4 regions of the Streptomyces sp. NPDC030183 genome follow, and region 1 is predicted to be linked to each of the others. Evidence: riboswitches for the same ligand, from Rfam matches in the RefSeq annotation. Region 1 holds a riboswitch; each other region holds the start of a gene.
What was found. Region 1 has a riboswitch for cyclic di-AMP ahead of ACZ4Z2_RS09900 (M23 family metallopeptidase). Riboswitches for the same ligand answer to the same signal wherever they lie in the genome.
Positions count from the first base shown of each region.

Region 2: another riboswitch for cyclic di-AMP. It lies ahead of ACZ4Z2_RS30755 (C40 family peptidase); the one in region 1 lies ahead of ACZ4Z2_RS09900 (M23 family metallopeptidase).
Region 3: another riboswitch for cyclic di-AMP. It lies ahead of ACZ4Z2_RS12225 (C40 family peptidase); the one in region 1 lies ahead of ACZ4Z2_RS09900 (M23 family metallopeptidase).
Region 4: another riboswitch for cyclic di-AMP. It lies ahead of ACZ4Z2_RS07700 (M23 family metallopeptidase); the one in region 1 lies ahead of ACZ4Z2_RS09900 (M23 family metallopeptidase).

Region 1 is NZ_JBVIBK010000006.1:293,587-301,096, reverse strand. It holds gene trmB (tRNA (guanosine(46)-N7)-methyltransferase TrmB) at 240-1,037, shown strand; gene ACZ4Z2_RS09910 (PrsW family intramembrane metalloprotease) at 1,149-2,537, shown strand; gene ACZ4Z2_RS09905 (aldo/keto reductase) at 3,000-3,944, opposite strand; gene ACZ4Z2_RS09900 (M23 family metallopeptidase) at 4,091-5,143, opposite strand; cyclic di-AMP (ydaO/yuaA leader) riboswitch at 5,156-5,311, opposite strand; gene ACZ4Z2_RS09895 (PP2C family protein-serine/threonine phosphatase) at 5,546-6,667, opposite strand; gene ACZ4Z2_RS09890 (GTP cyclohydrolase II) at 7,060-7,510, opposite strand, start outside.
Region 2 is NZ_JBVIBK010000030.1:41,022-48,531, reverse strand. It holds gene ACZ4Z2_RS30790 (adenosylmethionine--8-amino-7-oxononanoate transaminase) at 1-204, opposite strand, end outside; gene bioB (biotin synthase BioB) at 197-1,450, opposite strand; gene ACZ4Z2_RS30780 (8-amino-7-oxononanoate synthase) at 1,651-2,778, shown strand; gene ACZ4Z2_RS30775 (DUF397 domain-containing protein) at 2,836-3,060, opposite strand; gene ACZ4Z2_RS30770 (helix-turn-helix domain-containing protein) at 3,084-3,941, opposite strand; gene ACZ4Z2_RS30765 (ATP-binding protein) at 4,188-4,646, shown strand; gene ACZ4Z2_RS30760 (DUF6328 family protein) at 4,618-5,193, opposite strand; gene ACZ4Z2_RS30755 (C40 family peptidase) at 5,382-5,855, opposite strand; cyclic di-AMP (ydaO/yuaA leader) riboswitch at 5,859-6,057, opposite strand; gene ACZ4Z2_RS30750 (hypothetical protein) at 6,401-6,718, opposite strand; gene ACZ4Z2_RS30745 (ATP-dependent Clp protease proteolytic subunit) at 6,726-7,367, opposite strand.
Region 3 is NZ_JBVIBK010000008.1:183,730-191,239, forward strand. It holds gene ACZ4Z2_RS12220 (hypothetical protein) at 184-537, shown strand; gene ACZ4Z2_RS12225 (C40 family peptidase) at 614-1,813, opposite strand; cyclic di-AMP (ydaO/yuaA leader) riboswitch at 1,823-1,997, opposite strand; gene pcrA (DNA helicase PcrA) at 2,271-4,769, shown strand; gene ACZ4Z2_RS12235 (M23 family metallopeptidase) at 4,873-6,447, opposite strand; gene ACZ4Z2_RS12240 (lipase family alpha/beta hydrolase) at 6,910-7,510, opposite strand, start outside.
Region 4 is NZ_JBVIBK010000005.1:41,250-48,759, reverse strand. It holds gene ACZ4Z2_RS07715 (Glu/Leu/Phe/Val dehydrogenase dimerization domain-containing protein) at 1-465, shown strand, start outside; gene ACZ4Z2_RS07710 (TetR/AcrR family transcriptional regulator) at 486-1,094, shown strand; gene ACZ4Z2_RS07705 (SGNH/GDSL hydrolase family protein) at 1,176-1,961, opposite strand; gene ACZ4Z2_RS07700 (M23 family metallopeptidase) at 2,163-3,098, opposite strand; cyclic di-AMP (ydaO/yuaA leader) riboswitch at 3,103-3,261, opposite strand; gene ACZ4Z2_RS07695 (alpha-galactosidase) at 3,564-5,636, opposite strand; gene ACZ4Z2_RS07690 (tyrosine-protein phosphatase) at 5,858-6,655, shown strand; gene ACZ4Z2_RS07685 (DUF6126 family protein) at 6,684-6,806, opposite strand; gene ACZ4Z2_RS07680 (helix-turn-helix domain-containing protein) at 6,799-7,434, opposite strand; gene ACZ4Z2_RS07675 (aspartate aminotransferase family protein) at 7,508-7,510, opposite strand, start outside.

The DNA.
Region 1 (7,510 bases):
CTGCGGGTTCAAAGCCGCCGGGGTCGCGCTTCGGGTCCGCTGCGGCCGGGCCGACGCGGCGGGTTCGAGGGCCGCTGGGGGCGGGTTCGGGTCCGCTGTCACTGGCAGACGCTGACGGTTCAAAGCCGCCGGGGTTCGCGCTTCGGGTCCGCTGCGGCCGGGCGGACACTGCGGGTTCGAGGGCCGCTGCGGCCTGGGGCCGTTTCGGGGGAGGGTGCGGTCGTAAAATTGGGCTCACTGTGTCTGAGTCTGCCGATGCCCCCGAGTCCCGCACCTCCGGTGCCCCCCTTCGCCGTGCCCGTGCCAAGGGTGAGCCCCGCTTCCCGGACGGGCCCAAGGCCGATCCCGCCGGGGCGCATTTCGAGCGGCGGATCAGGAGCTTCCAGCCCCGGCGCAGCAGGGTGACGGCCGGGCAGGCGGACGCGCTGCAGCGCCTGTGGCCCAAGTGGGGGCTCGACATCGACGGGCGGAAGCTGGACCTCGTCGAACTGTTCGGGAACGAGAACCCCGTCGTGCTGGAGATCGGCTTCGGGATGGGAGAGGCCACGGCGGAGATGGCCGCCGCGGATCCCGGCACCAACGTCCTCGCCGTCGACGTCCACACCCCCGGCCAGGGCAACCTGCTGAACCTCGCCGACCGGAACGGACTGTCCAACATCCGGGTCGCGAACGGCGACGCGATCATCCTGCTGCGGGAGATGCTCGCGCCCGCCTCGCTCAACGGACTGCGCGTCTACTTCCCCGACCCCTGGCCGAAGAAGCGGCACCACAAGCGGCGGCTGATCCAGCCGGAGTTCCTCACGCTCGTCGCCTCACGCCTGCGGCCCGGCGCGATCGTGCACTGCGCGACGGACTGGGAGCCGTACGCCGAGCAGATGCTGGACGTGCTGACCGCCCACCCCGACTTCGAGAACACCCGGCCCGACGGCGGTTTCGCGCCACGTCCCGCGTTCCGGCCGCTGACCCGTTTCGAGGCGCAGGGACTGGACAAGGGTCATGTGGTGAACGATCTGCTCTTCCGACGCGTAGATCAGTAGGAACCGCCTCAACCCCCCATAGGCGCACGAACAGCCCTCACCCACCCCCCGCGACCGGTCGCACCCTGGTGACGTCGCGGGCAGCGCCCATCGCTCGTTAGGGTCAATGCAATGGCCACCGGTCCCCTCTACCCGACGCACCCCAGCGGCCCCGCCGGCGGAGGTGCGTTCAGGCCCGTGCGCTGGTGGCAGCGGAAGAGCGTCACGTACGGCTCTCTCATCGCGCTGCTCGCGCTGTCCGGGCTCGTCATCCTGGCCCTCGTGCGCGAGCAGACCGGCACGGAGGGATTCCTCGTCGGCCTGGGGCTGGCGGTGCTGCCCGTGCCGCTGCTCGTGGCGGCGTTCCGGTGGCTGGACCGGGTGCAACCCGGGCCCTGGAAGAACATGCTGTTCGCCTTCGCCTGGGGGGCGTGCGCGGCGGCGCTGATAGCGATCGTCGCGAACAGTTTCGCCACGCAGTGGATAGCCACCGCCACCGCCGACCCGTCGCACGCCGACACGCTGGGCGCCACCGTCATAGCGCCCGTCGTGGAGGAGACCGCGAAGGCCGCGGCCGTGCTGTTGATCTTCCTGTTCCGGAGGCGGAACTTCACCGGGATCGTGGACGGGGTGGTGATCGCGGGCGTCACGGCGACCGGGTTCGCGTTCACCGAGAACATCCTGTACCTCGGGACGGCGTTCGGAACGGACCAGCTCAGCGGGGGGAGCGGGCTGGCGTCGGTCACCGCCGCGACGTTCTTCGTGCGGGTGATCATGTCGCCGTTCGCGCATCCGCTGTTCACCGTGCTGACCGGGATCGGGTTCGGTTTCGCGGCGGCGGCCGGGCAGCGGCAGCGGGTACGGCGCACTCTGGTGCCGGTGGGCGGGCTGCTGCTCGCGATGGGCATGCACGCGGTCTGGAACGGGTCGGCGGCGTTCGGGGAGTACGGGTTCTTCGCGGTCTACGCGGTGTTCATGGTGCCGATGTTCGGGCTGCTGACGTGGTTGGCGATCTGGACGCGGCAGCGGGAGCTGCGGGCCGTGCGGGAGGAACTGCCGGTGTACGCGGCGGCGGGGTGGCTGACGCCGCCCGAGCCGTTCGTCCTCGGGTCGATGCGGGCTCGGCGGGTGGCGCGGGACTACGCGGCGTACCACTTCGGCAAGAGTGGGGCTCGGGTCGTCGCGGAGTACGAGGCGTACGCGACGTCGCTGGCGTTTCTGCGGCGGCGGGGGCGGTTGGGGCGGGGCGGGGGTGACTTCGTGCTCCGGGAGCGGCAGCTGCTGTTCGAGCTGTGGCGTCGGCGGGGGTTGGCTCGGCCCGCGTTGGCTTATGCGGGGCGGGGGGTGGTGCCGGTGGGGGTGGCCGTGCCGCCGTTCCAGGCTGTGGCTTGGCAGGGGGTCGGGGGCGGGATCGGATACGGGTACGGGTACGGCGTCGAGGCTCAGGCGCAGAGTTATGGGGCGGGGTCGCCTTACGGGGGGAGCCCGGCGGTTGTGCCGTACCGGCCGTATGGGTCGTAGCGGGTCGTCGGCGGGGTGTGCGTTGTGGGGTGGGGCGCCTTCGGGTGCGGGTGGGTCGGGGGCGCGCCGGGGGGTGTCCGTCCTCGGAACGGCGCGAAATCGGTCTCTCGGGAAGCCGGACCAGTTGACGCGCCAACCGCTGCGGGCGGACACCCCCCCGACACACCCCCTCACGTCCGTACGCGGCCCCACCCGCCGCACGGGCTTGCGACGCCTCCGAGGCGCGTTCCCCGTCGGCCGTACGCGGCCCACCCGCCACAGGCCCTTGCGACGCCTCTGAGGCGCGTTCCCGGCTGGCTGTGCGCGGCCGGCCCGCCACGGGGGCTTGCGCCGGCTCCGAGGCGCGTTCCGCTCGGCCGTGCGCGGCCGGCCCGCCGTATCCGCCTGTGGCGCCCCGGTGGCGTGTGCCGGTCCGTCGTACGCGGCTCACCCCCTCCGGGGCTGAGGGCAGCCATGGGCTTGCTACGCCGAGGCGTCTGTCAGCTTGGTCAGTTCCTCCGGGGTGAGGGTGGTGTCGGCCACCGCCAGGAGTGCCGGGAGCTGGGTCGTGGTGCGGGCCGAGGCGATCGGGGCGGTGATCGTCGGCTGGGCGGTGAGCCAGGCCAGGGCGATCGTGGCGATCTCCGCGTTCCTGGACCGGGCGATCTCGTCGAGGGCGGCGAGGACGCGTGTGCCCCTCGGGGTGTCGAGGTAGGCGCCGGCGCCCGCGGCGCGAGGGCTGTCGACGGTCGCGCCGGGGCGGTACTTGCCGGTGAGGAACCCCTTGGCGAGGGAGAAGTAGGGGACGGCGGAGAGGCCCGCGTCGGCGGCCACCGACTGGAGGGCGCCCTCGTACGTGTCGCGGGAGACCAGGTTGTAGTGGGGCTGGAGCGCCACATAGCGGGCCAGGCCCTCGCGGTCCGAGAAGTCCAGGGACGCCTTGAGACGCTCGGGGGTGATGTTGGACGCGGCGATCGCGCGGACCTTGCCCGCCTTCACCAGGTCGTCGAGGGCGGTGATGATCTCCTCGACCGGTACCTCGGGCTTGTCGAAGTGCGTGTAGTAGAGGTCGATGTGGTCGGTGCCCAGGCGGGTGAGCGAGGCGTCCGCGGCGGCCTTGATGGTGGCGGCGGAGAGGCCCTGGTACTCGGGGTGCTGGCTGACCTTCGTCGCGATCACCACGTCGGCACGGTTGCCCCGGGCCTTCACCCACTTGCCGATGATCGTCTCGGACTCGCCGCCCTGGTTGCCGTCGACCCACGCGGAGTAGGAGTCGGCGGTGTCGATGAAGTTGCCGCCGGCGTCGGCGTAGGCGTCGAGGACGGCGAAGGACTGTGCCTCGTCCGCCGTCCAGCCGAAGACGTTGCCGCCCAGGGAGAGCGGGAAGACCTCGAGGTCGGACGTACCCAGCTTGCGAAGAGAAGTCATGTGTGGGTTCAACCACCGGGTCGGACGATCGCATTCCGGGCTCGTGTGAACGCCGGGTGAAGCGTCGGGCCCGGGCGGTACGACGGACGCCGCGTCAGGCCCGTCGGCCTTACGCGGCGTCACATCCGTTCGAGTGGCTCTGGAGGCTAGATGCTCAGGCCCTTGCTGCGCAGCCACGCCGCCGGGTCGATGCCGTTGCCCGAGCCGGCCGTGTGCACCTCCATGTGGAGGTGGGCGCCGGTGACGTTGCCCGTGGCGCCGACGCGGCCGATGACGTCGCCGGTGCCGACCTTCTGGCCGACACTGACGCCGATGGAGGACTGGTGGGCGTACCAGATCTCGGTGCCGTCGTCGAGCGTGAGCACGGTCTTGTAGCCGTACGAGCCGTCCCAGCCCGCCTGCGTGATCGTGCCGCTGTGGACGGCCTTGATGAGGGTGCCCGTGGGGGCGGCGAAGTCAAGGCCCGTGTGGTAGCCGGACGACCAGTAGGGGCCGGCCTGGCCGAAGGTGGAGGTGATCGTGTACGAGGAGGTCGGCAGCGTGAACTGCTTGGCCAGGGCGGCCAGGCGCTCGGCTTCCTTCTTCTTCGCGGCCTCTTCCTCCGCCTTCTTCTTGGCGGCGGCCTCCTTGGCCTCGGCTTCCTTCTTCTCCTCGGCGGCCTGGTCCGCGGCCTTCTTCGCGGCGGCGGTCTGCGCGGCCTCGGCGGCCTTCAGGTCGAACGCGTCCTGCTGGGACTCGGCCTGCTGCATGATGCGGGCGCGCAGCGCCTCGCCGGCGTCGGTGGCACCCTGCTCGGTGTCGGCGGCGATGAGGCCGGCGCTGCTGAGCGGGGTGGCGGAGCCCTCGGGCTCGTCGGCGGGGTCGTCGTCCTCGAAGACCGAGCCCACGTTCGGCATGTCCGGCATCGAGATGGCCACCGGGGCCTTGCCGCTCTGGGCGCTGGCCATGCCGGCGCCGCTGACGGCGGCTATGACGCCGACGCCGAGAACCGTGGAGCTACGGGCGAACCCGCCGCGCTGCTTGGTCTTGGCCACGCGGTGCCGGCCGCGGACGGGACGGAGGGACTCCGCGGTGGGGTTCCACTCCTGGAAGGGGCCCTCGTTGTCGCTGTCATAGCTGCCGAAGCCGAAGGTCTCGGGCTCACTGCCGCGTTGGTTCGGCACGAAGGGGGCTTCGGTCGCGGACCGGTTGGACGCCACGTGGGGCGTACTCCTTTCCTTCCTTCTCGCCTACCGGGTTAGCTGACGGGTTCGGAGCGGAAGGTCTCCTACGCGCGTAAACCGAGCGTGCTTCCACGGCGGTTTTCGCGCGATTCACCCCAGGGTGGTGGTTCCCCGGTTCCCTACGGGATTCGGCGCGTGAGCACGGAGCCGCCTCTTGTGACGGCTGGGACGACCGCGCTGCGTTATCGAACGTTAATAGACGTGGGGGCGGCATTCCAAGCGGTTCTGAATGATCGTTCGCCTTTTTGCGCTGGACTTACGGGTCATGAGGGGTGGAAAACGGGCGAGTTGGCCTCGCCTCAGGAACCCCGGCTGTCCTGACTGGGCGTCAGTTGTTATGCGGAGGGGGTTGGATTGTGTACGTAGAGTGAGAGTTCTTCAGGGGCGGTGTACGGCGAGCAGCGCCATGTCGTCCGTGGTGCCGCCTCCGGTGTGCTCGCGGACCTCTTCGGCGAGTGTCGTCAAGAGGGCGCGCGGGGCGGGGAAGGTGCGGCCGTGGAGCCGGGCGGCCGGGTCGTAGAAGACGCCGTCCGCGTCGCGGGCCTCGGACAGGCCGTCGGTGTAGAAGAGCAGTGTCGACCCCGCCGGGAACACGACCTCCTCGGCGCGGTCCGGCCAGGTGCCCAGCTCGTCGAGGCCGAGCGGCAGCGCGGTCCACGGGGGGTCGAGGGTGCGCAGCTCGCCGTCGGCGTGGAGCAGCAGCGGGGGCGGGTGGCCCCGGTTGACGATGCGGGCCGACCCGGCACCGTGCGGGAACTCGGCGAGGACGGCCGTCACGAACCCCTCGTACGGCACGGTGGGGTCCCGCCGTGCCGCGTCCCGCCGGGTCACCTCCCGCGCGAGCGCCCGCTCCAGCCGCTGGGCCACGGCCTCCAGGGTCGTCTCCTGTTCGGCCGCCTCCCGGAACGCGCCGATCAGCACCGCCACCGCCGCCACCGCGCCGAGGCCCTTGCCGCGGACGTCCCCCACGACCAGCCGTACGCCGTGCGGCGAGTCCTGCACCGCGTACAGATCGCCCCCGATCGAGGCCCCGGCCTGCGCGGCCTCGTACCGTGCCGCGATCTCCAGGCCGGCGAGCCGCTCCTGGGGCCTCGGCAGTACGGCCCGCTGCGCCGCCTCCGCGATCTCCCGGGCGGTGGCGAGGCGGGCGTCACTGCGCCGGACGAGCCGGTTGATGGCGACGGCCAGTACGGCGACGGTGGCGACGGTCGAGATCTCGGTGAGCGCGTCCGCCTCGCCCACACCGCTGTGCCGGAGGCGTACGGCGAGGATGCCGCCGAGCGAGGCGGCACCGGTCACCACGGTGCCCGCCAGCGACAGCAGCGGCGCGGCCACCAGCGGCGCCGCGGTGAAGAAGGGGACGGCCGTGAGTTCGCGCGGCATGAAGTGGTCGTAGCAGAAGCCGCTGACGACGAGGAGCACGGGCAGGACCCGCACGAGGGCACCGGTGTAGAAGAACCGCCGGCCGTCCGGCCTCTTCGCACCCTGTAACTGCCCCACCCGTCCCAGATTCACGGGACGACCGGCGACCGGCCAGTCGACGGGTCCGAATGGGCTAGGCCCTGTCGTCACATTCCCGCCGTCGCCCGGAGGGCGGCCCCTCGGCGTCAGGTGCGTGCTCTCGGCGGGCCGGGCCCTGACCCGTGTACTGGACGTACTCGGGTCGGGGCCCGGTGCGTCGAGAGCGCGTGCATGGCGTCGCGGGGTAGGTGGGAATTTGACGACAGGGCCTAGGGGGCCTGTCGTTCGGATCGATGCCGGCTTCGGGCTGGGGGACTTCGCCGCTGCCGGTGAGCGGGGCTTGGTGCGTGTGTGCGTGCCGGGCTCCGCGGCCCAGGCGTGATCCGAACGACCCCATGAACCCCGGCTGGAGCGCTCTTCCGTTCGGGCGTTCAGCCCGCCGTCAGCTCCGCCAGGGGCAGGGTGTGCTGGGTGGTGAGAACCTTCGCCCGCAGGTAGCGGACGTTGTGGGCGGTGGTGAACACGCCGGTGGGGACGCGGTGCCGGACGCCGACGCCGAGGTCCCGCAGCTGCTGCGCCTTGTCGGGGTTGTTGGAGAGCAGGTCCAGCTCGTCGATGCCGAGGGCGCCCAGCATCTGAGCCGCGGCCGTGTAGTCGCGGGCGTCCTCCGGCAGCCCGAGCGCCGTGTTCGCCTCGTAGGTGTCGAGCCCCTGGTCCTGAAGGGCGTACGCGTCAAGCTTGTTGTAGAGGCCGATGCCGCGGCCCTCCTGACGGAGGTACAGCAGAACCCCGCCCCGGTCGGCGATCCGCTCCACCGCCTCCCGCAGCTGCGGCCCGCAGTCGCACCGGGCCGAGCCGAAGACGTCGCCGGTCAGGCACTCG
Region 2 (7,510 bases), on a different contig from region 1:
GGCCGACCACCAGGACGACATGCCGTCGACCAGTTCGCCCGAGCCGTCGGCGAGCCGCAGCCGGACGCCGCTCGCCGACTCCACGACGAGCGGCTCGACCCGGCCGGGCATCGGACCGTACGGATGCCACACATGCCGCCGGTCGAGGTCCAGCAGCTCGGCCACGCTCCGGTCGGCCCCGCTCCGGTCGGGTGCCTCAGGCATTGGGCGCGAGATCCGTTCCAGCACCCCGACGGCGTACGGCGACCAGGTCCGTACGGGCCTCGCCCGCCTGCGGAACGGCCGCGGCCGGGGCCGAGGCGGCCGGGGCCGGGGCGGCCGCGGACCCGCAGACACCGCCCCCCTCATGGGACCCGCAGCCACCGCCCTCGTGCGACCCGCATCCGCCGCCGTCCTCGTGCGAGCCGCACCCGGCGCTCTCACGGGATCCGCAGCCGCCCCCGGCCGCGCGGTGCTCCGGCAGCGTGACCTGGTCGGCGCCCTCGACCTCGAACCCGGCGTCCGCGATCATCTCCAGGTCGGCCTTGCCGGCCTGGCCCTCGCTGGTGAGGTAGTCACCCAGGAAGATGGAGTTGGCCAGGTGCAGCGCGAGCGGCTGCATCGTGCGCAGATGCACCTCGCGCCCGCCGGCGATGCGCACCTCGACGTCCGGGCAGACGAACCGGACCATGGCGAGGATCCGCAGGCACCGCTGGGGCGTGAGGTTCCACTCCTTGGCCAGCGGGGTGCCCTCGAACGGGATCAGGAAGTTGACCGGCACCGAGTCCGGGTCGAGTTCACGCAGCGAGAAGACGACGTCGACGAGGTCCTCGTCCGTCTCGCCCATGCCCGCGATCAGACCCGAGCACGCCGACAGACCCGCCGCGTGCGCCTTCTGCACGGTGTCCACCCGATCGGCGTACGTGTGGGTGGTCGTGATCTCCCCGTACGTCGACTCCGAGGTGTTGAGGTTGTGGTTGTAGGCGTCCGCGCCCGCCTCGCGCAGTCGTTCGGCCTGACCGTCGGAGAGGAGCCCCAGGCAGGCGCACACCTCGACGCCCTCGTTCTCCTCCTTGATGGCCTTGATGGTGCCCGCGACCCGGTCGACGTCCCGGTCCGTCGGGCCGCGTCCCGACGCCACCAGGCACACCCGCTTGGCACCGCCGGCGAGCCCGGCCGCCGCGGCCCTGGACGCCTCGTCGGGCTTGAGCCAGGTGTACTTGAGGATCCCGGCCGTCGAACCGAGCCGCTGGGAGCAGTAGGAACAGTCCTCGGGACACAGCCCGGACTTCAGGTTGACGAGATAGTTCAGTTTGACCCGTCGCCCGAACCAGTGCCTGCGCACCTTTCCGGCCGCGGCCACCACGTCGAGCAGGTCGTCGTCGGAGGTGCCGAGGACGGCGAGCGCCTCGGCACGGCTCAGCGGCTCGCGCCGGAGCCCCTTGTCCACCAGCGTGTTCAGCAGGTCCATGAGAGCCGATCCTGTCCTACGGGACCGCTCCCGGCCAAGGAGACTTCGGACAACAGAGTCGGTTCGACGTGTGGGTATCGCCACATCGTGGGCGACCGGCCGTCCCGTTAGTGTCTGTGCACTGCCTACAAAAGCCCCCGCCGCGCTGCCACATGACAGCACCGGTGCCGAGGGCTGCCCACGCGACCCCCGGAGGACTCATGGCGTTCGGCTGGATCGACGAGCAGGCGTCGGCGCGCCGCGACGCCGGGCTCGTACGGACCCTGCGCCCCCGCCCCGCCGACTCGCCCCTGCTCGACCTCGCGAGCAACGACTACCTGGGGCTGGCCCGCCACCCCGAGATCATCGAGGGCGCCGCGGAGGCCGCGCGCACCTGGGGCGGCGGGGCGACCGGCTCCCGGCTCGTCACCGGCACCACCGAACTCCACGGCGAACTGGAGCGCGAACTGGCCGCCTTCTGCGGCTTCGAGGCCGCCCTCGTCTTCTCCTCCGGCTACGCCGCCAACCTCGCCGCCGTCACCGCGCTCGCCCCGCACGGCTCGCTGGTCGTGTCCGACGCGGGCAACCACGCCTCCCTGATCGACGGCTGCCGACTGGCCCGCGGGACCACGCAGGTCGTCGAGCACGCCGACCCGGACGCGGTCCGCAAGGCGCTCGGCACGGCCAAGGGGCCCGCGATCGCGGTCTCCGACACGGTGTTCTCGGTGGACGGCGACGCCGCGCCACTGGCCGGACTGGCCGAGGCATGCCGCGCGTACGGCGCCGGGCTCGTCGTGGACGACGCCCACGGGCTCGGGGTCCTCGGCGAGGGCGGCCGGGGCGCGGCGTACGCGGCGGGGCTCGCCGGGGCCCTCGACGTCGTCGTGACGGTCACCCTGTCGAAGTCGCTGGGCAGCCAGGGCGGAGCCGTCCTCGGACCGGCGCAGGTGATCGACCACCTGGTCAACGCGGCCCGGACGTTCATCTTCGACACGGGGCTCGCCCCCGCGGCGACGGGCGCGGCCCTCGCCGCGCTCAGGCTGCTGCGCCGTGAGCCCGAGCGGGCGGCCCGGGCCCGTGAGGTGGCGCGGGCGCTGCACACACGGCTGACGGCGTCGGGCCATGAAGCGGTGCGGCCCGACGCCGCCGTGGTGTCCGTACGGGCGCCGTCCCCGGATCAGGCGGTGCGGTGGGCGGCGGACTGCCGGGCGGCGGGTCTCGCCGTCGGCTGCTTCCGCCCACCGTCCGTGCCCGACGGCATCTCGAGGCTGCGGTTGACCGCCCGGGCGGATCTCACCGAGGGGCAGATCGACCGAGCCGTGGGAATCATCGGCGATACGCGACCGTGAGTCGGCGTCGCGGCCGTGCGTCGCCAGAAGCGGAACCGGTGGTGCGGTCGGTGGTGCTCACCGAAGCGTGGTGATGAATCCCTCCCATGCCTCCGGCCGGAACAGCAGGGCGGGCCCCGCCGTGTTCTTCGAGTCGCGCACGGCCACCAGTCCGGCCAGGCGGCCGGACCCGGGGCGGGCCGTTTCCACACAGTTGTTCATCCCCGTGCTGCGGCTGCTGCGCAGCCATCGCACACCGCGCAGTGCGGTACTGGTGGGTACGTTCCGAGGCAGAGCTGACATGGTGCCTCCTTACGCGCCGGAAGCTAGCCCTGAGCCAGTCCGGCGATGTAATCCAACGAGTCCTCGGGCGAAAGGGCGTGGATCTGAAGGGCGTTGAAGGCCTCGACATAAGCCCTGAGGTCTTCTTTCCGCTCGAGGTAGAGGCTACTCGTCAAGTGGTCGAGAACAACCACGTCCAGATCGGATGTGCTCCGAAATGAGAAAATTACGAAAGGACCGGTGATGCCGATGTGCGCCCCCGCAGTGAACGGCAGCACCTGCAGTCTCACTTGAGGCAGGCGCGCCGCCTCGACCAACCGCTCCAGTTGGCGGGCCATCACCTCGGGTCCACCGACCTCCCGCCGCAGAACGCCCTCGTCGAGCACGGCGCTCAGCTCCATCGGGGGATGCCCGCGCAGGACGTCCTGCCGCGCGAGCCGCACTTCCACGAGCGCGTCGAGTTTGTCGTCCTCCAGCCCCTCCACCGCGGCCCGCGTCACCGCCCGCGCGTACTCGGGGATCTGCAGCAGACCCGGCACGACCGAGGTCTCCAGGGTGCGCATCCCGTTCGCCTGCGACTCCAGGCTGATGAAGTCCCGGTACGTCGGTGGCAGCACCCCGCGGTAGGCGTGCCACCAGTTGTGCCGCCCGCCGCCGTCCTCGGAGCCCGCCAGCGCCATCAGCAGTTCGCGTAACTCGGTGTCGTCGATCGCGTAGGCGTCCAGCAGTCGGTGGACGTCCGCGGGTTTCACCCCACTGGCGCCCGTCTCGATGCGGCTCACCTTCGACTGGTGCCAGCCCACGAGACGGGCGGCCTCGATGCTGGTGATGCCGACGCGGGTGCGCAGGAGGCGCAACTCGGCGCCGAGCTTGCGGCGGCGGACCGCCGGACCGTATTGCATGGGTGTCTCCTTCCGCCCGGCGCGCGAAGTCGGGTGACGGTAGAGGATGGCCCGAGGGGCCCCTCGAATACGGTCGGCCGTCGGAGAGTTCACCGCTTCGAGCGACAGATATATGCATATCTTGGTGGATCGCCACCCGTGACGGCCCAGGTAGTGGCAGTCTGGCGCGAAGCACCAGTCCGGGACCGTCATCGAACCATCCGCTCCCAGTCGGACACCGGTCCCGTGGGAAAGGGACGCCTCGCCATGGCAGATCACCAGGAAGCATCCGTCACTCTGCCGAGCGATCCCGCCTCGGTGTCCGCGGCCCGGAGGTATGTCGCCACCGTGCTGGCCGAATGGGGCCTGCCGAGCGACACGGGCATCGCGGACACCGTGCGCCTGATCGTGTCCGAACTCGCCACCAACGCCGTTCAGCACACCTTCGGTCAGTCACCCACGTTCACCGTGGACCTCGCCCTCGACCGCGACGAACACCTGCGCATCGGCGTCACCGACAGCCATCCGCGCTTCCCGAAACGTTTGCCCGCCGCCGTCCAGCAGGACAACGGGCGGGGCATGGTCATCATCCGCTGGCTCACCGCCGAGTGCGGCGGCAGGCTGAGCGTCAGACCCACGCGGGAGGGCGGCAAGACGGTGGCGATCGAGCTTCCGTGGACCGTTCCCGTCCAGCCGGTCAGGGCAGGCGGTCCGCAGGAGTCCTGACGGGGTCCGCCTCCTGGGGCGCGGGGGCCGTGCCGCTGCGGCGCGGTGTCGGCATCGGGGCGCGGTTCTCGCGGACCGAGCGTCCCACGAGCTTCGGGAGCAGGCCCCACAGCAGCAGACAGCCGACGACGGTGCCACCGCCCGCGGTGAGGCCCGCGGCCCGGCCCAGTGTCACGTCCACGACGAGCAGGACCGACCCGGCGAAGGCCGGCATCAGCACCCACAGGCCGACGCTGGCCAGCCTGGACGAGACCCGCACGATGGCGGGCTTGGCGTTCTGCTGGAACAGCGAGCGGTGCAGGGCCGCCGGGGCGGTGAAGAGCGCCGCCGCGAGGACCGCCAGCAGCAGCGTGGTCACGTAGGTGGCGCGCTGGAACGAGTCCAGGTCCGGGAACCGCGGGGTGAAGGCCAGCGTCAGCAGGAACGCGAAGAGGATCTGCACGCCCGTCTGGGTGACCCGCAGCTCCTGGAGCAACTCGGAGAAGTTGCGGTCGGCCCGCTCGAGAGGTGTCTCGTTGCGAGCGGGGCTGATGCGATCGTCGGCCATGGCCGTACGAGTAACCATCCGGGCCCGTGCCACGCCTCGCCAAGGGGCGAAAGAGGGCCCGGGGCGCTCATGTGGCGGCCGGGGAGCGGCGAGAGGGGCCGGGGAGCGGTAAGCGCCTGAGGAGCGCGGCGTAGGGCGGCGGGGAACGGCGGAGGGGGCGGCCCTCGTTCCGGCCGCCCCCCGGCGGGTCAGCGGACCCGGCCGTACCAGACGCTCTTCGTCCAGATCTTCTGCAGCCGCACGACGTCACCCGTCTTCGGCGAGTGCCAGATCTTTCCCTTCCCCGCGTAGATACCTACGTGGTACACGCTCGATCCCGAGTGGAAGAAGACGAGGTCTCCGAGCTTGCGGTTGCTCGATGAGATGTGCTTCGTCTTGTTGTACTGCTGCTGGGCAGTACGGGGCAGCTTCTTGCCCGCCTTCTTGAACGAGTAGAGCGTCAGCCCTGAGCAGTCGAACCTGCCGGGGCCGGTCGCGCCGTACTTGTAAGGGGAGCCCTTCTTGGAAGCCGCGACCTGAAGTGCCTTGGACGCTACTGTGGCGGCCTCGGCGTCGGAGGCGACGCCCGGGACCACGATGCTGCCGCCGACGGCGGCGATGGTGAGAGCCGAGGCCGTGCCGGCCCGGGTCAACAGCGACGGGACACGATTGAGCGCAGACATGCGCAACCCTTCGTCAGCCGCCTGTGAAGGATGACCTGTCGGATTCGGGCTGGCGAAGTTGCCCGGCCGCTGACGCGGCTTCACCCCAAGGGCTGCTCGGCCCGGTCATGGCGTGACCGTCCCGGCGACCCGTCGTGCTTGGGTCCTCCACTCCTGCCGATCCACTCCTGTCGACCGGTCATCCGGACGGCGGCAGGACTCGGCGTCCGCCCGGATCGCCCCGCCGCTGTGGCGGGGGCTTGTCGTCAGGAAGGGATCTTGACGCACGGAAGTCCGAAAATCCCAACGGAATCAGGGATTTGTGGTGTTACTCACCACTCGCCCGTTCGGGTGGACAGGCCGTTTTCAGCTGTTCTGTCCATGGAGTCGGGGGTGTCCCCACCAGCATCGGAATGACGGGTTCCGGCACTCGTGTGGCTATGACGTGCAACTCCGGCGATTCCTGGGGCGGATGGGCCGATGGGTTGTTGGGCGTAGGCCGACCGGTGGGCCGTGGCCCGGACCGGAGGTCCCGTCAGCGGTACGGACGAGGACGCGCGATCGGTTCAGGCGGGTGAGTCCTCGGGTTCCGGCGGAAGAGTGATCCGGGCCGCCCGCCGTTCCCCGTCCAGCACCCGCAGGGCCCGGGCGAGGGTGGGGGCGTGCAGCTCGTTCTCGCCGCGTGTGTGCATCAGTTCGAGCGCGTCGCGCAGTGCCGTCGCCTTGCCGACGAGGGCCTGCGCGGCCCGCAGCCCGCGGTATGTGTCGCCGGGGCGCGCCGGGTTGATCCGGCCCAGCAGGTCGACCACGTCCAGATAGCGGTCGATCACCTCGGCCTCGGCCCGCGTCAGCGCGGGCAGCGGCGGCAGCTCGGGTGGCAGCATCGGCGGCTCACCTCGCGCCGGGGAGCGCCCGCGAACCCCTGGGGCTCGGCACGACCCGGTCGGCCAGGCCGTAGTCCACGGCTCCGGGCGCGTCGAAGACGGTGTCCCGTTCGATGTCCCCGCTGATCCGTTCGTGGCTCTGCCCGGTGTGCCGTACGAGCATCTCCTCCAGCCTGCGGCGGTTGCGTGTCAGCTCCTCGGCCTGGATCGCAAGGTCGCTCGCCTGCCCGGTGACCGGCTCGGTGAGCGCCGGCTGACGGATCACCACCTGCGCGCCCGGTAGCACCGATCGCCTGCCGGGGGTGCCCGCCGCCAGCAGCACCGCGGCGGAGGCACCCGCCCGGCCCAGGCAGACCGTCTCCACGTCGCAGCCGACGAACCGGATCGTGTCGTAGATGGCCGTCATCGCGCTGAACGAGCCGCCGGGGGAGTTGATGTAGAGGGAGATGTCCCGTTCCGGGGACTGGTACTCCAGATGCATGAACTGCGCAATCACGTCGTTGGCCGACGTGTCGTCGATCCGCGTCCCGAGGAACACGATCCGCTCGTCCAGCAACTTGGCATACGGATCCATCGTTCGGTGACCCGCACTTGTGCGCTCGGTGAATTCGGGGAGCGCGTGACGGGCCGACGGCCGGTTCGCGGGCATGGATGCCTCCTCTGAACGACTTCTGTAAAAAATGTACAGGATGTACGCCAGCTGTGCGGGGTGCTCGGCTGACGGCGAAAATCCCCGCGCGGCGCGGCTTCGCGCGGATCGCTGCGATCTTCCGCTCCGGAGGGCCGGTGCGA
Region 3 (7,510 bases), on a different contig from region 1:
CACGCTGTGCAATGACCGATGCGTCGATTCCTGACCGGAGCTGGGTGAGGCGGTGCTATGGGGCGCATATATGCAAGATCATCCGGGCTCTGACGGCCGCCCCTGCACGCGCCGCGCCCCCGGGCGCCGAGGCACCCGCCCCCGGTGCCCGGCCGGTCGACGCCCCCTCAATAGGCTCCGCCCATGGACGTACTCATCCACCTCTTCGTCGGGCTCCACATCATCGGGATCGCCGCTCTCCTGGGCGGTTTCCTCACCCAGATGAAGGCCATGGGCCAGGGCACCGCCCGCTTCGTCCCCGCCATGCTGCACGGCGCGCTCACCATGCTGATCACCGGAGCGATCCTCGTCGGGCTCAACCAGGCCGACGACCAGCCCGTCAACAACATCAAGATCGGCATCAAGATGGCGCTGCTGATCGTGATCCTGGGGCTGGTGTACGTGAAGCGCGACGAGGAGAGCGTGGACAAGTCGCTGTTCGGACTGGTGGGCGCCCTCACCACGGCGAACATCTTCATCGCGGTGCTCTGGACCTGAGCCGACCCGCCTCCCGGCGAACCCGCCGCTCGGACCTGTCGCGCCTGTAGGACCTGTCGTGCCTGTCGCGCGACCGCTACGCCGGCCGAACCACGCTGTGGATCGAGGACTCGCCGTCGTAGAAGATCGACTCCTCGCGGACGTAGGTCCCCGGCTTCGGGGCGTGGATCATCATGCCGTTGCCGATGTAGAGGCCGACGTGGCCGATGTTGTCGTAGAAGAAGATCAGGTCGCCGGGGCGGGCCGCGGAGAGTGAGACGGTCGTGCCGGCGTTGACCTGGTCGTAGGTGGTGCGGGGGAGGTCGACGCCGGCGGCCTTCCAGGCGGCCTGGGTGAGGCCGGAGCAGTCGTAGGAGCCGGGGCCGGTGGCGCCCCAGACGTACGGCTTGCCGATCTGCGCGCGGGCGAAGGCGAGGGCCTTGGTGGCCTTCGAGGCGTACGTCGCGTCCTCGACCGTCGTCGTGGTCCCGGTGGAGGGGGGTGTGGAGGTCTCCTGAGGGGCCTCCTGGGTTTGCTGGGTCTCCTGGGGCGCCGCGGTCTCCTGGGCCGGCTCGGCCCGTGCGGCCGTCGCCGCCTGCTGCCGTGCCAGCTCCTCCGCCTTGCGGTCGGCTTCCTCCCGCTTGCGCTGCTGGAGGTCCGCGAGGCGGGCCTTCTCCTCCGCGGTGAGCTGGGAGAGCAGTTCGCGGGCCGCAGCGAGCTTCGCCTGGACCTTGGCCTTGCTGGACTTGAGGGCGTTCTGCGACTCGGTGAGCTGTTCGAGGCCGTCGGACGCCTCCTGGCGCCGCTTCGAGGTCTCCGCCTGCTGTGTGACGTACTCGTCGACGGCCTCCTGCTGGCGGTCCGTCAGCCGGTCCATCAACTGGTTCTGGGCGAAGTACTCCTGCGGGTCGTCCGCCAGGAGCAGGGCCGCCGTGTCGGGGGCGGCGGCCCCCGTGCGGTACTGGGCGGCGGCGTACGAACCCAGCTCCTCGCGCGCTTCGTTGAGCTTTTCCGTCCGCTTCGCGACGTCGTCGAGGAGGTTGTCGACCTGTTTCTTCTGTTTTGTCGTCTTCTCCTTGGCCGAGTTGTACTTCTCGGTCGCCGTCTCCGCCTGGCGGTAGAGGTCGCCTACCTTCTTCTCGACCTCCTCCAGGCTCGGCTTGTCGTCGGTGGAGGGGGCGGCGGTGGCCGTCTGGGAGAGAAGGGCCACGGAGGTGAGGGCGGCGGTGGCGAGAGCGGGGGTACGTATGCCCGCGCGCGTTCGGACGGCCGGACGCGGCTTGCGGTGCGGCGCCATGGTTCGGCGACTCCTTCCGTGGTCCGCCTACCGAGTTAGCTGTCGGGTTCGGGCGCAAGCTTTCGGAAGGTTTGCCCTACGGCCCTCGCCGCGTACGGCGGTCGGGCCGATTCACCCCATGAGATCGGTGGGTCCCCGGCTCCGGCTGCCGTGAGGGGCGTGCCGGACTCGGCGGAGGCCGTGCGGCCCGGCGACGTTCGCCGGTTGGGTCGTACGGCCTGACCCAAGACGCTAGCCAACTGGTGTGGTCCGTGTGAAGGTTGATGTTCGATATGCCCGATACGTTTTCGTGACCTTGGCCTCGCGGGCGCGATAGGTGCTACGTTCGATCGCTCACCGTGATGGGCTGGGTGCGACTGGTGGCCGGTGGTCCCGAGGGGCGGCCCGGAGCGTGCCCGGTACGGACTTCCCGGGGCGGCCCCTCGCTGTCAGTGGGGGCGCCTAGACTCGGAGAGCGATGAGCAGCCTCTTTGACGACAGCTTCCTGGCGGACCTCCAGGCCCCCCGCGGCCGCGGCGAGGAGCCCCCGCCGCCGCCCGAGGACGATCATGTGCCGGAGTCGATTCCGGACGATCTGTTCGGCGGGAAGTTCGACGTGCCGCCGGACCGGGACGCCTACTACCGCGACGGCGCCCCACGCCCCGCGATCGACGCGGCGGCGCTCCTGGACGGGCTGAACGAGAACCAGCGCGCGGCCGTCGTGCACGCCGGCAGCCCCCTGCTCATCGTGGCCGGCGCCGGCTCCGGCAAGACCCGGGTGCTCACCCACCGCATCGCCCACCTGCTGGGCGAGCGGAATGTCCACCCGGGCCAGATCCTCGCGATCACCTTCACCAACAAGGCCGCGGGCGAGATGAAGGAGCGCGTCGAACAGCTCGTGGGGCCCCGGGCCAACGCGATGTGGGTCATGACCTTCCACAGCGCCTGCGTCCGCATCCTGCGCCGCGAGAGCAAGAAGCTGGGCTTCACCTCCTCCTTCTCGATCTACGACGCAGCCGACAGCAAGCGTCTGATGGCCCTGGTCTGCCGTGATCTGGACCTCGACCCCAAGCGTTTCCCGCCCAAGTCCTTCAGCGCCAAGATCAGCAACCTGAAGAACGAGCTGATCGACGAGGAGGACTTCGCCGCCCAGGCCACCGACGGCTTCGAGAAGACCCTCGCCCAGGCCTACGCGCTCTACCAGTCCCGCCTCCGCGAGGCGAACGCGCTCGACTTCGACGACCTGATCATGACGACGGTCAATCTGCTCCGCGCCTTCCCGGATGTCGCCGAGCACTACCGCCGCCGGTTCCGCCATGTCCTCGTCGATGAGTACCAGGACACCAACCACGCCCAGTACGCCCTGGTCAGGGAACTGGTCGGCACCTCCGAGCACCCGGTCGACGTGCCCCCCGGCGAGTACGACATCCCGCCCGCCGAGCTGTGCGTCGTCGGTGACGCCGACCAGTCGATCTACGCCTTCCGCGGTGCGACGATCCGCAACATCCTCCAGTTCGAGGAGGACTACCCGAACGCGACGACGATCCTGCTCGAACAGAACTACCGCTCCACGCAGACGATCCTCTCCGCCGCCAACGCCGTCATCGAGCGCAACGAGTCCCGCCGCCCCAAGAACCTGTGGACCAACGCGGGCGCCGGCGCCCAGATCACCGGGTACGTCGCCGACACCGAGCACGACGAGGCCCAGTTCGTCGCCGACGAGATAGACCGCCTGACGGACGCGGGCGAGGCGAAGGCCGGGGACGTCGCCGTCTTCTACCGGACCAACGCCCAGTCCCGTGTGTTCGAAGAGGTCTTCATCCGCGTCGGCCTGCCCTACAAGGTCGTCGGCGGTGTCCGCTTCTACGAGCGCAAGGAGGTCCGGGACGTCCTGGCCTACCTGCGCGTCCTCGCCAACCCCGAGGACTCCGTCCCGCTGCGCCGCATCCTCAACGTCCCCAAGCGGGGCATCGGCGACCGCGCCGAGGCGATGATCGACGCCCTCTCGCAGCGGGAGAAGATCAGCTTCCCGCAGGCGCTGAAGCGCGTCGACGAGGCGTACGGCATGGCCGCCCGGTCGACGAACGCGGTCAAGCGGTTCAACACGCTCATGGAGGACCTGCGTACCGTCGTCGAGTCCGGCGCCGGCCCGGCGACCGTCCTGGAGGCGGTCCTCGAACGCACGGGCTATCTGGCCGAGTTGCAGGCATCCACCGACCCCCAGGACGAGACCCGTATCGAGAACCTCCAGGAACTCGCGGCCGTGGCCCTGGAGTTCGAGCAGGAGTCCGCCGCCGGGGAGGGCGAGGGCGCGACGTCCGCGGGTCTCGCCGAGTTCCTGGAGCGGGTCGCCCTGGTCGCCGACTCCGACCAGATCCCCGACGAGGACGAGGACGGCTCGGGCGTCATCACGCTCATGACCCTCCACACCGCCAAGGGCCTGGAGTTCCCCGTCGTCTTCCTGACCGGCATGGAGGACGGCGTCTTCCCGCACATGCGCGCCCTCGGCCAGACCAAGGAACTGGAGGAGGAGCGCCGCCTCGCCTACGTCGGCATCACCCGCGCGCGCGAACGGCTCTACCTCACCCGGTCGTCGATGCGCAGCGCCTGGGGCCAGCCGTCGTACAACCCGCCGTCCCGCTTCCTGGAGGAGATTCCGGCCACCTACCTGGAGTGGAAGCGCAAGGGCGGCTCCGCGCCGATGGCTTCCGGCCCGGTCGGCGGGATCGCGTCGTCGCTGTCGTCGTCGCGTTCCCGTTCCTCCGCCTCGGGCGCGTCCGGCTTCGCCACCCGCCGCACCAACGAGAAGCCGGTGGTCTCCCTCGCCGTCGGCGACCGTGTCACCCACGACCAGTTCGGCCTCGGCACCGTCGTCGCCGTCAAGGGCACGGGAGCCAACGGGGAGGCGACGATCGACTTCGGCGATGCCAAGCCGAAGCGGCTGCTGCTGCGGTACGCGCCGGTGGAGAAGCTGTAGCGACCCGTCGGAGGCTCGGCGACGAGCCTCCGCCTCCGGTGACATGACTCGGGCCCCTGCTCAGCAGGGGCCCGGTTGTCGTGTTGGTGCCGGTCGGCGACGGTTACGTCGGGTCCAGTCCGTGGCTGCGCAGCCACGGCAGGGGGTCTATGGCCGAGCCGCCCGCGGGGTGGACCTCGAAGTGCAGGTGCGGGCCGGTCGAGTTGCCCGAGTTGCCCGAGTAGGCGATGACATCTCCGGCCTTGACCGTCGCACCGGAGGCGACCTTGTACGTGGAGAGGTGGCAGTACCAGGTCTCCGTGCCGTCCTTGGCGGTCACGATGACCATGTTGCCGTAGGCCGGGTTCCACTGCGTGCGCACGGTGCCGTCGGTCGCGGCCATCACGGGCGTGCCGTACGAGACGGGGAAGTCGATACCGGTGTGCAGCGACATCCAGTTGACGCCGGACTGCCCGTAGTACGCGCTGAGCCCGTGCCGGGCGACCGGCAGTGCGAACTTCGGCCGCAGTCGTTCCTTGCGGGCCGCCTCGGCCGCCGCCTTCTTCTGCTCCAGCTCCTGCTGGGCCTTGAGGTCGATGCGCTCCTGTGTGCGGCTCGCCCGGTCGGCGAAGTCGTCGGCCTCGGCGGACAGGTTCTCCAGCTGGGTGTCGAGCTGGTTGTTGGCCGTGGACGGCTTGACGGCGGTGGCGTCCGACTTGGTCGCCGCCGTCGTCTCCGTCTCGCCACCGCCGACGCCCACGGAGGCCGCCGCGATGCCCGCGACACCCATCACGCACGCCGACGGGACGGCCACGGTCAGCAGGGCGGAACGTTTGGCCGGAGCGCGGCGACGTGAGCGCGAGGCCGCGCGAGCGGCCGCCCGGCCCGGGCCGGCGCTCGCGGTGGCGGTCGGGGTGACCTCCTCCTGGTCGTCGAGGAGCGCGGCACCGCCGGGCTCGAACTCACCGTCTTCGGACGGGGCTTGGTCCTGGTCGAATCCGGCGATCGACTCGAAGGTGGCGGTCGCCTGCTGGGCGAACTCCACGGCCTCGGGGGAGGGGTGCTCGTGCGTCTCGGGTGACTCGGGGGCGCTGTCCCCGTGGTCGTACGACTCGGACGCGCTGCCGTCGTGCTCGTCCGCCGCACCGTCGGTGTTCCACTGCGTGGCGTCGAACACGCCCGTCGCGAAGTGTTGCACCCCCACCCACTGCTGGGTCTGGTCGGCGTCCAACTGATCCGTCTGACCGAGCTGTTCCGCCTGGAGCCAGCCGCTCGCGTCCCACTGGCCGCTGGTGTCCGGCCCCGCCGACTGGGACGGAACCTGGGCGAGGTGCTCGTAACCCGCGGACCAGGCCGTCGTGTCGTAGTTGCCCGTGTCGTACGCGGCTTGGTGCTGCGCGGCGTACGGGTCGTAGTTCAGCGTCTGGTGGCTGCCCGTGGACCACTGGGAGGCGTCGTAGGAGCCGGTGCCCGAGTCGCTGCCGGGAAGGTCGCCGAAAAGAGGGTCGGCTTCGAAGGTTCCGGTGGCGTTTGTCTGGGCACCCGTGGCGGAGTCAAAACCAGTGGCGGAGTGATCGCCGTACGTGGTGAAGTCGCCGTAACTGGCTCCCTGGTGGCCGTACGACGCGTAGTGCGCCGGGTCGGCATCGGAGGCCGGAGCCGGGGATGTTGCGGTCCCCGACGGGTGACGATCGTTCACCAACTTCTCTTTCGCCTCGACGACAGGGGCTGGCAGAGCAGTGCGGCGACTGTACCCGGCGGTACGCGGGCGCGACAATCTTCAACGGGTTTCACGGCCGCAGGAAACGGGCATTCGAGCGTCTTTCGGCGGTCTGTGGGTACGAGTTTGGCTTTGCGTTCGAAGTTTGTTCGATAACTCGTGGCTGTGCGGGGCCTGTGAGGCGGCCGAGTTCCGGGGTTGCGGGCGCTCCTCGACGTGTGGGTGGGTCGGCCGTGGGGCGCGTGGATGCCGAGTGGAAGGGTGTCGCGGGTCCGGCGCGTGGCGGGGGCGTGCGGACGCGCGCCGTGTTTACGCCCATGTGCCCCTAGTTGTCACCCTGTGGTCGGGTCGCGGCGGAGGCGGTGCGCTCACCGCGGTCGGTTTGGGGGTCGTGCGGAGAGCAGGGGTCGCGCCGCAGGCGCTGTCGCGCCGTTGCCGCTGTCACGCCACGGTCAGGCCGGCGGGGCGGGTCGCCGTCGGGGCCGCGTCCAGCGCCTGGCGGACCTCGTGGGCGACGGTGGGGTGCACGGGCAGGGCGAGGTGACCGATGCCGGTGACCTGGACGTTGCGCATCATGAGGTCCGGGTGGTCGATGCAGGCGGTCTCCACGGGGACCATCACATGGTCCAGATCGCTCCAGAACGCCACGAAATGCGTACGGCAGCCCGGCGCCGGCGCGCGCAACTCCTCCAGCACGTCCGAACCCGGCCGCATCTGCCGGACGATCGGGTGCGCGTTCGCCAGGGGCGCCACCTGGGTGCCGCCGTGCGGAGTGCCGAGGGTGACGAGCGTACGGATCCGGTGGTCGCCGCCGAGCCGCTGCACGTAGTACCGCGCGATCAGTCCGCCCAGACTGTGCCCGACGATGTCCACCCGCTCCCGGCCGGTGCGCTCGCAGATGTCCTCGATGTGCCGGCCGAGCAGCTCGGCGGCGACGCGGATGTCGCAGGTCAGAGGCGAGTAGTTGAGGGACTCCACATGCCGGCCGCCGTCCTGGGCGAGGGCGCGGCGCAGCAGGACAAACACGGAGCGGTTGTCGATG
Region 4 (7,510 bases), on a different contig from region 1:
CACGGCACGGTCGACCGCCGCGCCCTCCGCCCGGAGGACCGGGAGACCTCCTCGGACGCCTGGCTGGCCGCCGACGCCGACATCCTGGTCCCCGCGGCCGTCTCGTACGCCATCGACCCGGCCAACCAGGAGCTGATCACCGCCCGCCTGATCGTCGAGGCGGCCAACATGCCGGTCCTCCCCGAGGCCGAGGCCCTGCTGACCGGCCGCGGGGTGACGATCCTCCCCGACGTCGTGGTCAACTCCGCCACGAACGCCTGGTGGTGGTGGACCCTGTTCGGCGACATCGCCCCCGACGCGCGGAGCTCCTTCGACCACACCCGCCGCGCCATGCGCGCCCTCGTGGATCTGATGCTCTCCCGCGCCGAGCGGGACGGCACGACACCCCGGGCGGCCGCCCACGCCATCGCCGCCGACCGCCTCCCCGTCATCGAGGCACGCTATGGGCGACACCGCCCGATCTGACCCGTAGGTAAGGTTGCCGCGTGGGCAGGGTCAGGTTGAGCGTGGCCGAGCGGCGCGAGGAGCTGCTGCGGGCGGCCATCGAACAGATCGAGGCGCGGGGTGTGGCGGCGGTGCGGATCGCCGACGTGGCCGCCTCCCTCGGCGTGAGCAACGCGTTGGTGCTGTACCACTTCTCGACGAAGGAGAAGCTGGTCGCCGAGGCGTTCCGCTACGCCGCCGAGGACGACCTCGCCCGCCTCCGCAAGCTGCTCGCCCGGCGCACGACGGCGCTGCGCCGCCTCAGGGCGGCCGTCCGCTGGTACGCCCCCACCGGCCAGGCCAAGGGCTGGCGCCTGTGGATCGAGGGCTGGGCGGTCTCGCTCCGCGACCCCGCCCTGCGCGAGGTCACCCGCGACCTGGACCTGCAGTGGAAGGCCGCGCTCATCGGCCTCATCGAGGAGGGCGTGGCCGCGGCCGAGTTCCACTGCCCCGACCCCCGGGCCTCGGCCCTCCGCCTCACCGCCCTCCTGGACGGCCTGGCCGTGCAGCTCACGTCCTACGACGGAGCGGTCTCCCGCGCGAAGGCCCGGCTATGGGCGGACGAGACGCTGGCCCGCGAACTGAACCTGCCGGAGACACCGACGAGCTGACCCCTGGGGAGGGGACGGGCGGCCCCGCGGCGGCGCGGGCCCGCCCCACGACGAACTGTGGGCGGACCCGGCCGAACGCCCTCAGGCCACGGAAGCGATCCGCATCTTGATGTCGTCGGGCGACAGCGCCCCCTTGGCCGACACATGGTCGCCGGACGACTCCCCGCGCAGCCGCCGCCCGATCCACGGCACGAGGTACTCCCGGGCCCACTGGATGTTGTCCCGGCGCACCTCGAACGTCCCCCGCGGCGGCAACGGCGGCCACGGCTGCTCGGGGTCCGCGGGCACCTCCACGCCCAGCACCTGCCCGGCCCGCAGAGCGACCCGGGTGTGCCCCTCGGGCGACAGGTGCAGCCGGTCGTGGTCCCAGGCGCGCCGGTCCTGCACGGTCCGCAGGGACCACAGGTCGAGCACGGGGCACCCGTACCGGTCGGCGATGGCCCGCACATGCCCGTTGTAGGTCGCGATCTTGCCGCGCAGATGCCGGAGCACCGGCACGTCACGGGTGTCGAACCCGGTGGTCACCATCACCGTGCCGATCGCCGAGGTGAGCCGGGCCACCGCCCGCTCGAACCGCTCCGCGACCTCGTCGGGGTCGGTGCCGGGCCGGATGATGTCGTTCCCGCCGGCACAGAAGGAAAGGAGATCCGGGGCGAGTTCGAGAGCCCTCGGCACCTGGTCCTCGACGATCTGGTCGAGGAGCTTCCCCCGTACCGCGAGATTGGTGTACCTGAAGTCGCCTTCGGGCACCCGGTCCGCGAGGAGCACCGCGAACCGGTCCGCCCAACCGACGAACGCCCCGTCGGGGCCGGGGTCGCCGACGCCCTCGGTGAAGCTGTCCCCCACCGCCACGTACGACCCGATCACTGATCTGCTGTTCTTCGAATCGTCTGCCACATCGGGTCATGATTCACCTTCCGATGTGACCTACGCGACCGTAATAAGGGGTTGACGGGCGGTGAGATAGACCACGCTTCAAGATTCGTTCAACCAGGGAATACGCCGCAGGCCGGACCCCGGGGATCGGGGTCCGGCCTGCGCCGCGCTCAGTCCGCCGTCGGCGGCACGTCAGACGGTGACGCCCTTCGACCGCAGGTAGGCCAGCGGGTCGATGTCCGAGCCGTAGTCGGGGGTCGTCCGGATCTCGAAGTGCAGGTGCGGGCCGGTAACGTTGCCGGTGGCGCCCGAGAGGCCGATCTCCTGGCCGCCGCTGACGGACTGGCCCGCCGAGACGCCGATCGAGGAGAGGTGGGCGTACTGGGCGTAGTAGCCGTCGGCGAGCTTGATGACGACCTGGTTGCCGTACGCGCCGCCCCAGCCGGCCGAGACGACGGTGCCCGCGCCCACGGCCTTGAGGCTGGTGCCGGTCGGGGCCACGAAGTCGACGCCGGTGTGGTAGCCGCTGGACCACATGCTGCCGGCGGTCTTGTACGCGGTGCCGACGGTGGCGCCCTGGATGGGCAGGGTGAAGCCGGAACCGCTGGTCTGGGCGGCCTGACCGGCGGGCGCGGCGGTCGTCTCCTTGGCCGCGGACCCGGAGGCCTTGGACGGCTGGGAGGGCTTCGCCGGCTGCGGCGACCGGGTCTTCGTCGAGGTGTGCGTCAGCCCGGCGGACGTGGCCTTGCCGCCGATGGCGAGCTTCAGGCCCGGGTGGATGAGCGAGGGGTCGGAGCCGATCACGGAGCGGTTGTCCGAGTAGAGCCGCTTCCAGCCGCCCTGGACGTCCTGCTCGTCCGCGATCTTCGCGAGATAGTCGCCGGCCTTGACCGTGTAGGTCTTCGTCGCCTTCTTCTTGGCGGCGACCTGTTCGACGGCACCCTTCTCGGGGGTGGCCGTGACGGTCTTCCCGGAAGGCCCGGAAACGGCGGCCGTGGGGGTCGCGGCGTGGGCGCCGGCGGCGCCCATCAGGGGCAGCGCGAGCGCGGCGCCACCGGTTCCGGCGGCGGCGATGGAGCGGGTGAGACGCTGGGACTTCGGACGGCGGTGCTTACCCTTCGCGGGCATGGCGAATTCCTCTCCGGCGCCTGCGAGGTGAGCTGTCGGGTGCGGACTGGAGATGTCCGGCCGGGCTTGCGCTCGGCTTTACCCCTAGCCGTTCCGGAGACCGGAACAGGCGGTACTACCTGTGGGTCCCCCGCTCCTGCCATGGATCGGGTCGGTACGCGGCTCCGGTCGGCGGCAGGATTGGGCGTCCGTCCGGATCGAGGGTGAACGTAAGCGACTTGTCCCCACAGAGACAACCATCGGGATTTCCCGTGCGTCTCCCTACGTGATCCATACAACGAATCCCGATTACGCTCCGTAATGGAGCGCCGTCTTTCTATTTCCAACCGCCCTGGAAAAGACCAAGAATTACGTGAGCATGACGGCGACGGTGCGTCACGGATATGACGCTGCTCACGCGCCTACGCCTCAGTAGTCTTTATTCCAGGGCCAGTTGGATTAATGGCTCCATTTCGGACAGAACGCTCAGATGCGACGCAGGCGGATAACCGTCGCATCGAAGTCGCCGCGCAGCCCGGTCCGCAGGCCGTGGTGCAACAGCACAGCCCCTCGGTGCACTTCGCCCGTTTCGCGGCATTCATAGGTCTTCGCGGGGTCGAGGCCGCGCAGCCGCAGCGGCGGGAGCGGCTCGCCGTAGTGCTGGGCCTGGAGGCAGGCGAGGACGACCACCTCGTCACCGTGGACGTACTGCACGGCGCTCAGGCCTCCGCCCGGCGGGCGCAGCCGGTACTGGTCGCCGCGCTGCACGACGGGCTTGATCTCCTTGTACAGCTCCACCCACTCCCGCGCCTCGGCCAGCTCCTCGTCGCTCCACTTCGTGAGGTCGCCGCCGACGCCGAGCACGCCCGCCATGGCGCTGACGAAGCGGAACCGCAGGGAGCTGACGCGGCCGTTGAGCTGGTTGTTCGGACTGTCGGTCACCCAGGCGGCCATGACCCGCGCCGGGTGGAGGTGACTGAACCCGTGCTGGATGGCGAGCCGGTCCAGCGGGTCGGTGTTGTCGGAGGTCCACACCTGGTCGGTCCGGGACATCACCCCAAGGTCGATCCGGCCGCCGCCGCCCGAGCACGACTCGAAGGCGACGCCCGGGTGCGCGGCCCGCAGCCGGTCCAGCAGGGCGTAGAAGGCGTGCACGTGCTCGACCCACAGCTTCTGCGGGTAGGGCTCACCGGGCCAGCCGGCGTCCGTGAAGCAGCGGTTGAAGTCCCACTTCACATAGTCGATCGGGGCACTGGAGAGCAGGGCGTCCAGCTTCTCCCACAGGTACTCCTGGACGTCCGGCCGTGCGAGGTTGAGCACGAGCTGATTGCGGAGTTCCGTCCGCTTTCGTCCCGGTTGGAACTGCGCCCAGTCGGGGTGCGCCCGGTACAGCTCGCTGTCGGGGTTGACCATCTCGGGCTCGACCCAGATGCCGAACTGCATCCCGAGGGCGTGCACCTGGTCGGCGAGCGGCTTCAGCCCCTCGGGGAAGCGGTCCGGGTTGGGCGTCCAGTCGCCGAGGCCGGCCCGGTCGCTGGTGCGCGCCCCGAACCAGCCGTCGTCGACCACGAACAGCTCGACCCCGATGGCCGCCGCCCGCTCGGCGAGCGCCCGCTGCTGCTCCTCCGAGATGTCGAACTCCGTGGCCTCCCAGGAGTTGAACAGCACCGGCCGGTCCTGGTCGGCGTCCGGGATGATGTACGCCCGCTGGTAGGCGTGCCAGGCGCGGCTCGCCCCGCCGTGGCCGGCGTCGGTCCACAGTCCGGCGAAGACGGGCGTGGTGAACGTCTCACCCGTCTCCAGCCGGAGCAGGCCCGACTCGTCGTACCCGGCGCCGCCGGTGATCTGCACCCGCGCGTCCGGCAGCTGGGCCACGGCGATCCGCCAGGAGCCCGACCAGCCGAGGGCGCAGCCGTAGACCTCGCCCCGCTCCTCGGTGGCGTCGGTGTCGAGAGCGACCCAGGGCAGGTGCTGGTGTCCGGTGTGCCCGCGGCGGCTGCCGATGACCTTCTCCCCGTAGGTCAGCTCACCGCGCACCAGCCGGGACTCGGCCGCCCACCGGCCGTGCAGCTGGGACAGGCGCCAGCTCTCCTCGCGGCGGGGCAGGGTCCAGGTCGCCGAGTCGGCCCGCAGCAGCTCCACGGCGGGCCCCTCGTTGGCGAGGGTCACCCAGCGCTCCACGATGTCGTCGCGCATCCGGTAGTGCAGCGTGATCCGCAGACCGTCGTCGAGGAAGCGCAGACGCAGCTCGTCACCGTCCGCCTCGTGCCCCTGGAAGGTCCACTCGGTGCCGCGCCGCTCCTCGGTGCGGACCGAGAGAGCGGGGCGGGTGAAACGGGGCCCGCCCTCGACGGGGTACTCCTCGTGGCCGTCCAGGGGGGCCTCGAAGGGCCAGTAGGGCAACTCCTGGCGGGCGACCAGCTCCTCGGCGTCGGCGAGGGCGATCCGCGGGCCCCAGTGCAGGTGCAGCAGCTCGTCGTTCTCGGTGAGCCGCAGGGCGTAACTGCTCCGGGGGCCCGTGAGAAGCCAGGTCCGGCCGTCCGTGGCGATGTCCAACATCATGGCCTCACAAATTCGAACAGGTGCGATCGTGCTTCAACATCATGGCAGGTCGTCGTGGGAGCGCTCCGCCCCCTGTGGAAAACCCGCGCCGGACCGCCGCGGACGCCTGTGGACAACTCATTGCGGTGCCCACGCGTGTCGTATCGTCGAGAGGCGCCTCGATGCCGAGCGCGTGCCCGTCGACGATCGGCGCCGACGGCCGGATGGGAGGAGCCCCCGTGACGCAGCAGATCCCGTCGACCGAGCCCGAGTTGGCCGCGGTGCGCAATTTCCGCGACGTGGGCGGCCTGCCCACCGTGGACGGCCGCCGGGTGCGTCACGGAGTGCTGTTCCGCAGCGGGCATCTCGCGCACGCCACCGACGAGGACGCCGCGTTCCTCGGCTCCCTCGGACTGCACACGATCTTCGACTTCCGCAATGCGGCCGACCAGAAGCTGGAGGGCCCGGACGTCGAACTCCCCGGCGTGCGGAACGTCAACCTCCCGCTGTCCGACCCGGCGGACGGCGCCGAGTTCTGGAAGATGGTCCGCGACGGCGACGTGGACCAGCTGCGCGCCCTGCTGGACGACGGCAAGGCGGCCGGCCGGATGATCGCCTCCTACCGCATGATCATCAAGCACCGCACGGCCGAGCACTCCCGAGTGCTGCACGCGCTGGCGGAGGACAGCGTGCCCGCGCTGATGCACTGCGCGGCGGGCAAGGACCGCGCGGGCCTGTCCATAGCGGTGACCCTTCTCGCCCTCGGCGTGGAGCGCGAGGCCATCGTGGCCGACTACCTGGAGTCGAACGCCAAGCACCGCCGCTACAAGGTGCGCCGCAGCAGCAACTCCCCCAGCGCCTACTCCCCGGAGATCATGGAGCTGCTGAGCCCCCTGTTCGACGCCCGCGCCGAGTACCTCCAGGCGGCCTTCGACACGATCGAGGAGACCTGGGGCGACGTGGACACGTATCTGGAGCAGGGCCTGAAGCTGACCCCCGGCAACCGCGAGCGGCTGCGCGAGCGCCTGCTCGACTAGGGCCTGTCTGCCGCACTCCCGCCTCCGGTCACTGCTTGGCGCCCACCTCGAACAGCAGATAGATGAAGGCCGCGAAGACATGGCCGACGGCGATGTAGATGATCAGCCGCACCCACAGGGCGCGGGGGAACTTCTCTTCCATGTCAGCCATGGGGGGTCTCCGGGGTGGTCGGCCCGAGGCACAGCGCGGCGGTCGGGCTCTGCAGCAGGGTGTGGACGAAGAGCAGATCGGCGCCGTCGTGATCGGCGGCGGCGATGCGGTGCGGGGTCAGCGAGTCGAAGTGCGCGCTGTCCCCGGGGGCCAGCAGCTGCGCGGTGTCCCCGAGGCGCAGCCGCAGGCGTCCCTTCAGGACGTACAGCCACTCCTCGCCGGGGTGCACGCGCACGATGTCGCCCTGTGAGCCGTAGGGCACATGGACGCGCAGCGCCTGCATCCCGCGACCGGGGGCGCCCGCCTGCCAGTACGTCCAGCCGCCGGCCCGGGTGGGCTCCATGTCGTCGGCGCGCAGGACGGCGTCCCGTTCGGCGACGGTCTCGCCGAGCAGCTCGGAGACGGTCGTACCGTAGACGCGGGCCAGTGCGAGCAGCATCGGCAGCGAGGGCTGGCGCTGCCCGGTCTCCAACCGGGAGAGATGTGCGGGCGACAGCCCGGCGGCCCGGGCCGCCGCCTCCAGCGTGAGGGAGGCCCGGCGGCGCAGGGCGCGCAGCTGCGGGGCGACGACGGGCAGATCCGCCTCGGCCACGGGCTCGGGAGGGTCCGTACCCTGGGAAGGGCTCATGCCCTCAATTCAGCCGCAGCTTTGCCTGCGGGGCAAATTTCTTGTCTCAGAGGCAAAAGCCGCTCGGGACGCGCTA